DNA from 2 places in the Comamonas terrigena NBRC 13299 genome. Region 1 is predicted to be linked to the other one. Evidence: riboswitches for the same ligand, from Rfam matches in the RefSeq annotation. Region 1 holds a riboswitch; the other holds the start of a gene.

Region 1 (7,257 bases):
CCATGTCTTCCAGCTGGTCTTCACCGATCTGGCCTACGTTGAAGTAGGTGGCGTCGGTGTGGCCCAGGTAGAAGCCGCTGACGCTGGAGGCCGGGAACATGGCCAGGCTTTCGGTCAGGGTCATGCCGATCTCCTGGGCGTTCAGCACCTTGAACAGATCGGTCTTGGCCGTGTGGTCGGGGCAGGCGGGGTAGCCCGGCGCGGGACGGATGCCTTTGTACTGTTCCTTGATCAGCTGCTCGTTGCTCAGCTGCTCGTCTTCGGCATAGCCCCACAGGTCCTTGCGCACGCGCTCGTGCAGGCACTCGGCAAAGGCTTCGGCCAGGCGATCGGCCAGGGCCTTGAACATGATGCCGCTGTAGTCGTCCAGCGCGGCTTCGAATTCCTGGTCCTTCTTCTCGGCACCAATGCCCGCGGTGACGGCGAACATGCCGGCGTAGTCGGCAATGCCGCTGTCCCTGGTGGCCACAAAGTCGGCCAGGCAGCGGCTGGGGCGCATCACGCCGTCCACGATCTGCTTTTCGGTCTGCTGGCGCATGCCGTACCAGGTGCTCAGCACCTGGGTGCGTGATTCATCGGTGTAGAACACGACGTCGTCGCCCACCCGGTTGGCAGGGAACAGGCCCATCACGCCATTGGCCTGCAGCCAGCGGCCTTCGATGATCTTCTTGAGCATGGCCTGGGCGTCGGCCAGCACCTGGCGGGCCTGCTCGCCCACGACCTCGTCCTCGAGGATGGCGGGATAGGGACCAGCAAGGTCCCAGGTCTGGAAGAACGGGCCCCAGTCGATGTAGCGGGCAATCTCGGCCAGATCGAAGTTCTGGAACACCTTGCGCCCCAGCGCACGGGGCACCACGGGGGCATGGTGGGCAAAGTCCACCGGCGTGGCATTGGCGCGGGCCTGCTCCAGCGTCCACAGCGGGGTCTTCTTCTTGTTGGCGTGCTGGCTGCGGGCCTTGTCGTAGTCGGCCATCACCTCGCTGACATAGGCGTCCTTGCCTTCGCCCAGCAGGCTCTGCGCCACGCTGACCGAGCGCGAGGCATCGGGCACATAGACCACCGGGCCTTCGTAGTTGGGCGCAATCTTCACGGCCGTGTGCACGCGCGAGCAGGTGGCGCCGCCGATCAGCAGCGGAATCTTCTTGATGCGGAAGTAGTCGTCCTTGTGCATTTCGCCCGCGACGTACTGCATCTCTTCCAGGCTGGGGGTGATCAGGCCGGACAGACCGATGATGTCCGCACCTTCGGCCTTGGCACGGGCCAGGATCTCATGGCAGGGCACCATCACGCCCATGTTGATGACTTCGAAGTTGTTGCACTGGAGCACCACGGTGACGATGTTCTTGCCGATGTCGTGCACATCGCCCTTGACGGTGGCGATGACGATCTTGCCCTTGCTCGACACATCCAGGCCTGCGGCTTCCTGCTGGCGCTTTTCCTCTTCGATGTAGGGCACCAGGTGGGCCACGGCCTGCTTCATCACGCGGGCGGACTTGACGACCTGGGGCAGGAACATCTTGCCCGCGCCGAACAGGTCGCCCACCACGTTCATGCCGTCCATCAACGGCCCTTCGATCACGTGCAGCGGGCGGCCGCCGCCCTGCACCACGATCGCCTGGTAGGCCTCTTCCGTGTCTTCGGTGATGAAGTCGGTGATGCCGTGCACCAGGGCGTGCGACAGGCGTTCGCTGACGGTGCGGGGGTGCTCGGCCGTGCCGCGCCATTCCAGCTTTTTGCTGTCGTCCTTGGCGTTGCCCTTGGCCTGGTCTGCGATCTCCAGCAGACGCTCGGCCGCATCGGGGCGGCGGTTCAGCACCACATCTTCCACGCGCTCGCGCAGTTGGGGTTCCAGGTCGTCGTACACGCCGACCATGCCGGCGTTGACGATGCCCATGTCCATGCCGGCCGCAATCGCGTGGTACAGGAACACGGTGTGGATGGCTTCGCGCACCGGGTCGTTGCCGCGGAACGAGAACGACACGTTGGACACGCCGCCGGACACCTTGGCACCGGGCAGGTTCTGCTTGATCCAGCGCGTGGCTTCGATGAAATCGACGCCGTAGTTGTTGTGCTCTTCGATGCCGGTGGCCACGGCAAAGATGTTCGGGTCGAAGATGATGTCTTCGGGCGGGAAGCCGACCTCATCGACCAGCAGGCGGTAGGCACGCTCGCAGATTTCGATCTTGCGTTCGTAGGTGTCGGCCTGGCCTTTCTCGTCAAAGGCCATCACCACGGCGGCCGCGCCATAGCGCTTGACCAGCTTGGCGTGCTTCTTGAATTCCTCCACACCTTCCTTCATGGAAATGGAGTTGACGATGCCCTTGCCCTGCAGGCAGCGCAGGCCGGCCTCGATCACCTCCCACTTGGAGCTGTCCACCATCACCGGTACTTTGGCGATGTCGGGCTCAGAGGCAATCAGGTTCAGGAAGCGCACCATGGCCGCCTTGCTGTCCAGCATGGCCTCGTCCATGTTCACGTCGATCACCTGTGCGCCGTTTTCCACCTGCTGGCGGGCCACGGCCAGGGCTTCTTCGTACTGCTCGTTCAGGATCAGGCGTGCAAACGCCTTGGAGCCGGTGACGTTGGTGCGCTCACCCACGTTGACGAACAGCGTGTCCTCGCCGATGAACACGGGCTCCAGGCCCGACAGGCGCATGGGAGGAATAGAGACGGGGACAGCAGCAGACATCGCACTCACCTGTGTGAAAACAATTGGGGATACAAAACAGGTGAGCGCCGTTGCATGCGGCAGGGCCGCAGCCTGCCGGGGCCCCAAGCCTGACGGGCGGGTTGGCATCAACCGGGCCGCTGCAGCGCTCCTTGGGGCGAAGCCTGTGATTTTACGGCGTGCAGCGCCGCCGTGCCTGCGGGGCTATAGCTGGGCGCCCACCACCCGGCCGATGGCATAGGTCACCCCCATGGCCAGCAGGCCGCCTGCCACATTGCGCAGGGCAGCTGGCAGGCGGGGGGCTCCGCCCAGGTGCGCCGATGCCACGCCGGTCGCTACCAGCGCCAGCAGCACGGCCACGGCCGTCCAGGTCACGGCCCAGGTCGAGGGAGACAGCAGCACCGTCAGCAACGGCACCAGCGCCCCCACGGCAAACGACACGGCCGAGGCCCACGCCGCATGCCAGGGGTTGGTGTACTGGCCGGGCTGTATGCCCAGCTCCAGCTCCGCATGGGCGGCCAGGGCGTCGTGCTGCGTCATCTCCAGCGCAGCCTGGTGGGCGGTGGCGGGCTGCAGGCCCTTGCGCTGCAGCATGGCGGCCAGCTCGCGCAGCTCGGCCTCGGGCAGGGCCGCCAGCTCGGCTTTTTCCTGGTGCACGGCTGCCTTTTCGGTATCACGCTGGGTGCTGACGGAGACGTATTCGCCCGCCGCCATCGACAACGCGCCCGCCACCAGCCCGGCCACACCGGCCGCCAGCAGGGCGGAAAAGCTGGCATCGGCCCCGGCCACGCCGAGCACCAGGCCGGCGGTGGACAGTACACCGTCATTGGCGCCCAGCACGGCCGCGCGCAGCCAGTTCAGCCGGCTGGACAAGGCCGCACCATGACTGCGGTCCTGCACCGTATGTGGCGGACTGGCAGAGGCGTGGGCTGTTGCGGAAGACGATGGCGACGAAGAAGGCGATGGCTGCACGGCAGACTCCTGGCACAGGCGGCATCCCCCGGATGGGTGACGCCGCACCTGCCTGACATTGTGCAGCGCCGTGCCGCGGAATGCCGGGATGCAGGGGTGTATGCGCAACGCGCGTCGCAAAAAAAGCCCGCTACATGGCAGCGGGCTTTTTTGGATTATGGAGAGGGGCTTGCCGCGCCGGGTGCAGCGGCTGCGGCTGTAGCCGCCCTGCAGACGCGGCGGTCAGCTGGCAGCGACCGGCTGCGCCTGGGCCGAGGCCGGCAGGCCAAAAATGCGGTCAAAGCACCAGTTGAAGACAAAGGTGTAGACCATGAAGAACACCAGCAGACCGGCCTCCATCACCACAGCCTGCCACAGCGTGATCTCGAACCACCAGGCCATCAGCGGGATCAGCATGGCGGCGATACCGCCTTCAAAGCCCACGGCATGCACGATGCGGCGCAGCAGGGAACGGCCCTTGCGGCTCTGGCGCAACTCCCAGCGCTCGAACAGCCAGTTGAACGTGAGGTTCCACAGGATGGCGATGGAGGAAGCCACCACGGCCATCACCCCGGAGGCGCCCGAATCCTGGCCTGTGGCCATGAACAGCAGGCTGGAGACAATGATGGCGATCAGCTCATACAGGCCGACAAACACCACGCGGCGCCTGGCCCCTTGCAGGCCGGTGGCACGGGCAGGGGTGGCGGTTACGGGAGAAACAGACGAAGCAGAGGAAGAGGCAGAGAGAGAACTTGCGGATGCCATCGCAGAGACGGGTTTCGACATGCTGCGCAGTGTATGTTTTGAAAACTGAAGAAGAAAGTCAGCTTCTTTCAAATTTACTGATAGATTGCCCGGCATGGCTTTTCCTCCCGAACAGGTCCCGCTGTTTCTGGCCGTGCTGGACAGCGGCTCGTTTTCCGCCGCCGCGCGCCGGCTGGGGCGCGTGCCGTCGGCCGTCAGCATGGCCGTTGCCCAGCTGGAGGCCGAGCTGGACCTGCAGCTGTTCGACCGCAGCGGGCGCGAACCCCGGCCCACCGCCGCGGCCCGTGCGTTGGAGCCGCAGGCACGTCTGCTGGCCGCCCAGCTGCAGCAGCTCAACCAGCAGGCCCAGGCCCTGCACCAGGGGCTGGAAGAGCGGCTGACCTTTGCCATTGCGCCCGAGCTGCTGTCCACCGGCTGGGCCGATGGCCTGGTGCCGCTGGTGCAGGAATTCCCCGCACTGACGGTGGAGGTGCTGGCCGCGCCACAGGATGATGCGCTGGAGCTGCTGCACGCCGGCCGCGCCCAGCTGGCCCTGGTGTTCGAGCGCCCGGCGATTGACGGGCGCGAGGACTTCCAGGAAATGGGCCAGGAAACCCTGGTGGCCGTGATGGCCCCGCAGTTCGCCCCCTGGCGCGCCGCGCTGGCCGCCCAGGCACCCGGGGGGCCCGCCCCCCAGCTGAACGTGGACCAGCTGGCCGCCACGCGCCAGGTGCTGGTGGCCAGCCGCGACCCGCAGCAGACCGATCCGCGCTTTGTGTTTGCCCACCAGCAGTGGCGCACCGACAGCCACCAGGCGGCGCTGTCGCTGATCAGCACCGGCCTGGCCTGGGGCTGGCTGCCCAAGGGCCTGGTGGAAACCCACATTGCCGCCGGCACGCTGCTGGAGATTCCCGTGCAGAACCTGAGCAACGGCACCACCTTGTTCGTGGACTGGGTCTGGTCCAAGGAGCGGCCCCTGGGCCTGGCCGCGCAGCGCTTTGTGCACATGCTGCGCGAACGCCCCGCGCACTGAGCACCGGACACTGAGCACTGCAGATGCCTGCTGGCGCAGCCCGCGGATTTATGGCACAACAGTTGCAGCAGTGCTTGTGGATGGCACAAGCAGCTACGGTTTTGCCAGCATTTCCCTCTGCACCAGGAGCCGCCTGCCATGGCCACCAAGAAAGCCGCGCCCCCTTCCACACCCGCCTCCCCGTTCACCAGCCGCGATGCGGCGCTGCGCAAGCGCTGGCAAAGCTGCCAGCCGGGCACCCCGCAGGCCGGCAGCACCGGGCGCTTTGTGGACCTGTCGCACTTCGATCCGGCCGGAAAACCGTTTGCCACCGGCAAAGGCAAGTCGCAGGACAAGGCCAGGGTGCTGGAGCTGGCCGGGGAGCTGGACGGGCTGCAGAACATCTTCTACGCCGACCGGCGCTACAAGCTGCTGGTGATCCTGCAGGGCATGGATGCGGCCGGCAAGGACGGCACCTTGCGCGGCGTGTTCGGCCAGATGTCGCCACTGGGCGTGCGTACCGTGGGCTGGAAAGCACCCACCGAAACCGAGAAAGCCCACGACTATCTGTGGCGCATCCACCAGCAGATGCCGGGCGCGGGCGAGGTGGTGGTCTTCAACCGCAGCCAGTATGAAGACGTGCTGGTGCCCGTGGTCAACGGCTGGCTCACGCCCGAGCAGCAACAGCAGCGCTACGCGCAGATCAACGACTTCGAACGCATGCTCAGCGAGACCGGCACCCTCGTCGTCAAGTTCATGCTGCACATCAGCCAGGACGAGCAGCGCCTGCGCCTGCAGGAGCGTCTGGACGACCCGGCCAAGCACTGGAAGTTCGACCAGAACGACCTGCAGGTGCGCGCCCAGTGGCACGACTACCAGCAGGCCTATGCCCACCTGCTGGCCGCCACGCACACGCCTTGGGCGCCGTGGACCATCGTGCCGGCCGATTCCAAGACCCACCGCAACCTGATGGTGGCCACGCTGCTGCGCGAGCTGCTGCACAACCTGGATCTGCGCTACCCGCCCGGGGACCCGGCACTGGAAAAAATCACCGTGGTCTGAGTGCGTGTCCCCCTGGGCCTAGGGACAGCGTCTATGGACGAGCTGCGCCGCGGCACCGAGCATGGATGCCTTGCCACACCGTTCCCGTACTGGAGCCCTACCGATGATCGACCGCCGCCTGTTTCTGTCCCGCAGCACCGCTCTCTGCACCGCGGCCGCCCTGCCCGTCTGGGCCCAGAGCCCCTGGCCCGCCCGGCCGATCCGGGTGGTGATTCCCTATGCCGCCGGCGGCGTCACCGACAGCGTGGGCCGCCGGCTGATCGACCAGATGGCCCAGGCCCTGGGCCAGCCCATGGTGGTGGAAAACAAGGGCGGTGCCGGCGGCACCGTGGGCATGGCCGAGGTGCTGAAGGCCGCGCCCGATGGGTATACGCTGGCCCTGACCGCCATCAGCCCGCTGACGCTGTCGCCCCACCTGATGAAGCTGCCCTACGACCCCGCCAAGGACGTGGTGGCCGTGGCACCGATGATGTATTCGCCGGTCTATGTGCTGGCCACGCCGGCCTTCCAGGGCAAGAGCTGGGAAGACCTGATCGCCCAGGCCAAGGCCCAGCCCGGCACCATCCGCTTTGCCACCTCCGGTGTGGGCTCGGTGGGCCACATCATGCTGGAGCAGATCCAGCACCAGACAGGTGCGCAGTTTGTGCATGTGCCCTACAAGGGCGTGGGCCAGACGGTGAACGACGCCGTGGGCGGGCATTTCGAGATCATGACCGGCAACCCCTATGGCACCATCAACGGCCTGATCACCCAGGGCAAGCTGCGCGTGCTGGCCACGACCGGCCCGCAGCGCGCACCCAACCAGCCCCAGGTACCCACG
Region 2 (7,257 bases), 460 kb from region 1:
TATCGGCATCCGGATCCTGCGCCAGACCGGAACGGTTGCCCAGATCGCGCATGAAGGCGTAAAGGCGCGCGTATTCGGGCGCATGGGCGGCAAAGGCTTTTTGCGCGAAGTCGGCATCGGCCGGCAGCGCGGCAATCTTGCCTTGCAACTCCTTCCAGCCTTGCTGCAGGCCTTCGGTTTCCTTGCGCATGTCGTAATAGCGCTGTTGCGCCGCGACGCGGGCTTCGATCTTGGCCAGGGTTTTGTCCACCACCGCCGCCTGGCGCTGGAAGGACTGCATCAGCGCCGCATCGCCGGCCTGGCCGGTGATGGCCACCCGGCGGCTTTCGATCAGCACCTGGTTCCACTCCACCAGATCGGCCATCAGCGCCACCGCGGCACGCTTGGCCTCCAGTGCCTGCACCCGCGCCTGGTAGCGCTGCACCGCCATGGCACCCACCAGCCCCAGCATCAGCAGCAGCGGAATGCCCGCCAACAGGAATTTGGGACCCAGTCGCAAACGCGACATCAATGCCACAGCGGGCTGAAACAAACCTCTCATGACCTGGCTTCTCCTTGTTGTATGCGATCCGAAAATGAATCGGCCTCCTGTGTACGGGGCCTTGCACCCATGATTTCGGCATTCACATGGCAAGCTGAAGTCAAGCCCGCAGGTCATGCACCGTGGCAGCCAACGGCTGCCACGGCCTCCGCCCATCAATAACGGTAGGTTTCAGGCTTGTAAGGGCCTTCCTTCTTCACGCCGATGTAGGCGGCCTGGGCTTCGGTCAGCTCGGTCAGCTGGGCACCGACCTTCTTCAGGTGCAGGCGTGCCACCTTCTCGTCCAGCACCTTGGGCAGCACATAGACCTTGCCGACTTCGTAGGCGTCGGGGCGGGTGAACAGCTCGATCTGGGCCAGGGTCTGGTTGGCGAAGGAGTTGGACATCACGAAGCTGGGGTGGCCGGTGGCGCAGCCCAGGTTCACCAGACGGCCCTTGGCCAGCAGGATGATCTTCTTGCCGTCCGGGAAGGTGATGTGGTCGACCTGGGGCTTGATTTCTTCCCACTCGTACTTCTCGATCGACGCGACGTCGATTTCGTTGTCGAAGTGACCGATGTTGCAGACGATGGCCTCATCCTTCATCGCCAGCATGTGCTCGTGGCGGATGATGTCCTTGTTGCCGGTGGTGGTCACGAAGATGTCGCACTTGTCGGCGGCATATTCCATGGTCACGACCTTGTAGCCTTCCATCGAGGCCTGCAGGGCGTTGATCGGGTCGATCTCGGTCACCCACACCTGGGCGCGCAGCGCGGACAGGGCCTGGGCGCAGCCCTTGCCCACGTCGCCGTAGCCGGCCACCACGGCCACCTTGCCGGCGATCATCACGTCGGTGGCGCGCTTGATACCGTCCACCAGCGACTCGCGGCAGCCGTACAGGTTGTCGAACTTGGACTTGGTGACCGAGTCGTTCACGTTGATGGCACGGAACAGCAGGCTGCCGTTGGCCGACATTTCGTTCAGGCGGTGCACGCCGGTGGTGGTTTCTTCGGTCACACCCAGGATCTGGGCCGACTTGCGGCTGTACCAAGTGGGATCCACGGCCAGTTTGGCCTTGATGGCGGCGAAGACGATCTTCTCTTCTTCCGAACCGGGGTTGGCCAGCACGGACAGGTCCTTCTCGGCCTTCTTGCCCAGGTGCATCAGCATGGTGGCATCGCCGCCATCGTCCAGGATCATGTTGGGGCCTTCGTTGTCGGTGCCGGCAGCGCCGAACTCGAAGATGCTGTGGGTGTAATCCCAGTAGTCCTTCAGCGATTCGCCCTTGATGGCGAACACCGGCACGCCGGTTTCAGCGATGGCCGCCGCTGCATGGTCCTGGGTCGAGAAGATGTTGCACGACGCCCAGCGCACCTGTGCGCCCAGAGCGGTCAAGGTCTCGATCAGCACGGCCGTCTGGATCGTCATGTGCAGCGAACCGGTGATGCGCGCACCCTTCAGCGGCTGGGCTGCAGCGAATTCCTCGCGCACGGCCATCAGGCCGGGCATCTCGGTTTCGGCAATCTTGATTTCCTTGCGGCCCCAGGCGGCCAGGGAAATGTCGGTGATGGCCGAATCGGCAGGGTTGAAGCGAACAGCAGCGTTCATGGTTTTCTCCAAAAATTGAATGAAAAACCACGTTCTGAAGCAGAAGGGGAAATACCGTCTCACCGCACAGAAAGCGTGGGTGAGCGTCGTTGCGGGATGAAATCCGAGCCTCACGCCCCGCTGACGCCCCGCGGGTGGCGGGACTGGGGAACGCTGCAACGCTCCTCGGATGAGCTGGGATTATACGGGCACTGACCGGTCAAGCCGCCAGACCGACCAGCCGATACCCGACTTGCAGCTCGGTCACCAGGTGAGCGGGCTGCGCAGGGTCCTGCTCCAGCTTCTGCCGCAGATTGGCCATGTGCACGCGCAGATAGTGGGGCCTGTCCAGGTATTCCGCTCCCCAGACCTGCAGCAGCAACTGCCGGTGCGTCAGCACTTTGCCATGGCCGGCAACCAGGGCCGCCAGCAGGCGGAACTCGATGGGGGTCAGGTGCACCGGCACCCCGTCGCGCACCACATCGTGCGCTGCCAGGTCCACGGTCACGCTGCCAAAGCGTGCACTGGTGCCGGGCTTGTCGGTGGCCGACGCCTGCTGGCGGCGCCGCAGCATCGCACGCAGGCGCGCCAGCAGCTCGGGCACGCCAAAAGGCTTGGTCAGGTAGTCATCCGCACCGGCATCCAGTGCCGCCACCTTCTCCTCTTCCCGCTCGCGGGCGGACAGCACCAGAATCGGCAACAGACTCCAGCCGCGCAGCTCGGCAATCACGGTCTTGCCATCGGCATCGGGCAGCCCCAGGTCCAGCACCACTGCATCGGGCTGGCGGCTGGCAGCCTCGATCAGGCCGCGCTTGGCGGTCTCGGCTTCGAAGACCTGCCAGCCTTCGTCCTCCAGCGCCAGACGCACAAAGCGGCGGATGCTGGCATCGTCTTCGATCAGCAGAATGCGGGGAGCGACGGTCGTCATGTTCGGGTTTGCGGGTGGTGCACGGGATTGTCGGCTCAATCGTCCATGGATGGCTGCTCGGGCACAGGCAGGCGCACGCGGAAGACCGCTCCCGGCCCGGGCTCCGCCGCTTCCACCTCCAGACGGCCGCCATGGGCTTGCACAATGCGCAACGCCAAAGCCAGCCCCAGCCCCATGCCAAACACAGCGCTCTCCGACTGCCCGCGGGTAAAGGGCTCGAACAGTTGCTGCGCCGACAGGTGGGCGGGCAGGCCCGGGCCTGCGTCCTGCACGCTGAGCACACAGTCTCCGCCCTCCACACCCGCCGCCACGGTGATCGCCGTACCTGCGGGGGTGTACTTGATGGCGTTGTCCAGCAGATTGACCAGCACGCGCTCCATCAGCACGGCGTCGAGCTCCAGCAAGGGCAGACCGGTCGGCAGCGCCGTGTGCAGCACATGCCCAGCCAGGCGCTCGCGCATCTGCGCCAGGGCGCTGCCCACCAGTTCATCCACCGGTAGCCACTCGCGCTTCAGGTGCACGCCACCTTGCTGCAGGCGCGCCATGGCCAGCAGGTTGTCCACCAGCTGCTGCAGGGCCTGTGCCTGGTTGCGGATCTGCACCAGCATGCTGTGCACCGGGCCCTGCGGCGCATGGGGCAGTGCGGCTTGGGCCGCCCCCAGAATGCCGGTCAGCGGTGTGCGCAGGTCGTGCGACACGGCGGAGAGCAAGGTGTTGCGCATGCGCTCGCCTTCCATGGCAATCTGGGTCTGCTGCGCCACGTCCACAAAATGCACCCGCTCCAGCGCCAGTGCAATCTGACTGGCACAGGCATCGAGCAGACGGCGCTCTTCGGGCACCCGCAGCTTCTGCGGTGCGCTCAGCTGCAGCACCAGCACGCCGCGGGAGCGCACCGGGGCCATCAGCGGCACATACAGCGCGGGCGCGGCGGCCAGGGTGTCCGTTCCCTGACCCGCCATCTGGCCATGCTCCATGCTCCAGCGCCCCACGCTGGCATCGATCGCGCCTGCGCTGCCCTGCGCCAGCTGCAACTGCTCATCGGCATCGGGCAGCAGCAAGCCAGTCTGTGCCCCAAAGACGCCGGAAATCGTGGTCAGCGCAATCTGCGTGACCTGCTGCTGCGTCAGTGCACCCGACAGATCCCGCGCCAGCCTGGCCAGTGCGCCGGCACGCCGCTCGCGCTCGGCGGCCACCCGCGCCTCATGGCGCAATCGCGCCGTCAGCTGGCCGCAGACCAGGGCCACCCCCAGCATCAGGCAGAAGGTGAACAGGTACTGTGTGTCGTTGACGCTGAAAGAATTGCGCGGCGGCACAAAGTAGAAGTCGAACAGCAGTACCGACAACAGGGCCGCCCAGGCCCCGGGGCCGCGCCCCCAGCGCACGGCCGACAGCACCACCACCAGCAGGAACAGCATGACCACATTGGCCGGGTCGAACACCTGCAGCAGCAGCTCGGCCAGCGCGGTCGCGGCCAGGCAGGCCAGTGTCACGCCCCCATAGCCCTTCCAGGGAATCGCCTGCTCGCGCACCACGGGAAAGCGCACGCTGCTGTCAGGCTTGACCTTTTTGACGGACAGCAGCAGCACATCCAGACCGGGGTCCAGCAAGGCGATCTGCTCCGACAGGCTGGCCGGACGCCAAGGCAGCCAGCGGTTCCAAGGCTGGTCCACCCTGGCCAGCACCAGATGGCTGGCGTTGCGTTCGCGTGCGAAGTCCACCAAGGCCTGCGCCACCTGGGCTCCCGGAATGGTGGCCGTTTCCGCCCCCAGGCGCGCGGCCAGCGCCAGGGTCTTGAGCACGGCCTCCTGCGCCGCCCGGGGGCGGTGCTGGCGCTGCGGTGCATCCACATAGACCACCACCCAGTCGGCTTCCAGCCGCCGTGCCAGGCGTGCCACCTGGCGCACCAGGGCATCGTCACCGGCGCGGCCGCCCACGCCCACCAGCAGGCGCTCCCGCGTAGGCCAGACATCGCCGATGGCGCGTTCGCGCCGGTAGTCGCGCATGTCTTCATCGACCCGGTCGGCCGTGCGGCGCAACGCCAGCTCCCGCAGCGCCAGCAGATTGCCCTGCCGGAAGAAGTTGCGCGAGGCCCGCTCGGCCTGCTCCAGCGGGTAGACCTTGCCCGCCTTCAGGCGCTTGAGCAGCTCTTCCGGGGGAATGTCGACCACGATGACCTCGTCGGCATCGTCAAACAGATGGTCGGGCACGGTCTCATGGACCTTGATGCCGACGATGCCGCTCACCACATCGTTCAGACTCTCCAGGTGCTGGACGTTGAGCGTGGTCCACACCTCGACTCCCGCCTCCAGCAGCTCCTGCACATCCTGCCAGCGCTTGGGGTGGCGCGAGCCGGCAACATTGCTGTGCGCCAACTCGTCCAGCAGCAGCACATCCGGGTGGCGTGCCAATGCGGCATCCAGATCGAACTCCGCCAACTGCTTGCCCAGGTAGTTGAGCGGGCGCCGCGGCAGCAGCTCCAGGTCATGCAGCTGCTGCTCGGTCTCGGCGCGGCCATGTGTTTCCACCAGCCCCACCAGCACGCGGCGCCCGGCCAGCCGCTCACGCTGCGCGGCCGCCAGCATGGCGTAGGTCTTGCCCACTCCGGCGTTGGAGCCGAAGTAGATGCGCAGCTTGCCCCGCCCGGCCTGGGCCTGCTGGGCCTGCAGCTGGGCCACGAGGACATCGGGATCCGGGCGCGCAGGCGCGGAGCTGGTGCTGGGTGTCAATGGCATTGTACAGTCATTGTCGAAGATTTCCGTGTCATACCAGCCCCAGCGCGGTCAGCAACAGATCGATGAGCTTGATGCCGACAAATGGCACAACCAGCCCGCCCAGACCGTAGATCAGCAGGTTGCGGCGCAGCAGGATGGCGGCGCCCACGGCGCGGTACTGCACCCCCCGCAAGGCCAGCGGCACCAGGGCGATGATGATCAGCGCGTTGAAGATCACCGCGCTCAGGATGGCGGAATCCGCGCTGTGCAGCTGCATCACATTGAGCGAGGCCAGCTGCGGGTAGGTGCCCACAAAGGCCGCCGGAATGATGGCGAAGTACTTGGCCACATCGTTGGCAATGCTGAAGGTGGTCAGCGCCCCCCGCGTCATCAGCATCTGTTTGCCGGTTTCCACCACCTCGATCAGCTTGGTCGGGTTGCTGTCCAGGTCCACCATGTTCCCGGCCTCTTTCGCCGCCTGGGTGCCGCTGTTCATGGCCACGGCCACATCGGCCTGGGCCAGGGCCGGTGCGTCATTGGTGCCGTCCCCGGTCATGGCCACCAGCCGGCCTGCCGCCTGGTGCGAGCGGATCAGCTGCAGCTTGTCTTCGGGTCGGGCTTCGGCCAGGTAGTCGTCCACCCCGGCTTCGGCGGCAATCGCGGCAGCCGTCAGCGGGTTGTCACCGGTCACCATCACCGTCTGTATGCCCATGCGGCGCAGCTCGGCAAAGCGCTCGCGCATGCCGGGCTTGACCACATCCTTGAGCTCGATCACGCCCAGCACCCTGGCGCCATCGGCCACCACCAGCGGCGTGCTGCCCTTGCGCGAGACGTTGTCCACCGACAGCTGCACCGGAGCGGGAAAGCTGCCGCCCAGCGCCTCGACATGCCGGCGCACGGCATCCGCGGCCCCTTTGCGCAGGCTGCGCTCCCCTTGCGGGCCCTGCAGGTCCACCCCGCTCATGAGCGTCTGGGCCGTGAAGGGTACGAACACGCCCGGAAAATCCGCACTGCGGCGCTCCGGCAGGGCATGGCGCTCCCTGGCCAGGGCCACCACGCTGCGGCCTTCCGGGGTTTCATCGGCCAGCGAGGCCAGCTGGGCCGCTTCGGCCAGCTGCGCGGCGCTCACGCCCGGGGCAGGCAGGAATTCGCTGGCCTGGCGGTTGCCCAACGTGATGGTGCCGGTCTTGTCCAGCAGCAGCACATCCACGTCGCCAGCCGCCTCCACCGCCCTGCCCGAGGTGGCGATGACATTGGCCTGCATCATGCGGCTCATGCCCGCCACGCCAATGGCCGACAGCAGGCCGCCGATCGTGGTCGGAATCAGGCAGACCAGCAGCGCAATCAGCACCGCCATGCCGACCACCGACCCGGTGCCGGCCTGCGCCACCGCGAAAGCCGAGAACGGCCACAACGTGACAATGACCAGCAGAAACACCAGCGTCAGCCCCACGAGCAGGATCGTCAGCGCCATTTCATTCGGCGTCTTCTGGCGCTTGGCCGACTCGACCA

What was found. Region 1 has a riboswitch for S-adenosylhomocysteine ahead of metH (methionine synthase). Riboswitches for the same ligand answer to the same signal wherever they lie in the genome.
Region 2: another riboswitch for S-adenosylhomocysteine. It lies ahead of ahcY (adenosylhomocysteinase); the one in region 1 lies ahead of metH (methionine synthase).

The regions. Positions count from the first base shown of each region.
Region 1 is NZ_AP019749.1:117,086-124,342, reverse strand. It holds gene metH (methionine synthase) at 1-2,689, opposite strand, end outside; S-adenosyl-L-homocysteine riboswitch at 2,725-2,828, opposite strand; gene CT3_RS00490 (VIT1/CCC1 transporter family protein) at 2,873-3,541, opposite strand; gene CT3_RS00480 (PACE efflux transporter) at 3,863-4,384, opposite strand; gene CT3_RS00475 (LysR family transcriptional regulator) at 4,479-5,396, shown strand; gene CT3_RS00470 (PPK2 family polyphosphate kinase) at 5,535-6,437, shown strand; gene CT3_RS00465 (Bug family tripartite tricarboxylate transporter substrate binding protein) at 6,541-7,257, shown strand, end outside.
Region 2 is NZ_AP019749.1:579,874-587,130, reverse strand. It holds gene CT3_RS21125 (methyl-accepting chemotaxis protein) at 1-541, opposite strand, end outside; gene ahcY (adenosylhomocysteinase) at 697-2,127, opposite strand; S-adenosyl-L-homocysteine riboswitch at 2,202-2,300, opposite strand; gene CT3_RS02665 (response regulator) at 2,327-3,034, opposite strand; gene CT3_RS02660 (sensor histidine kinase) at 3,070-5,766, opposite strand; gene kdpB (potassium-transporting ATPase subunit KdpB) at 5,795-7,257, opposite strand, start outside.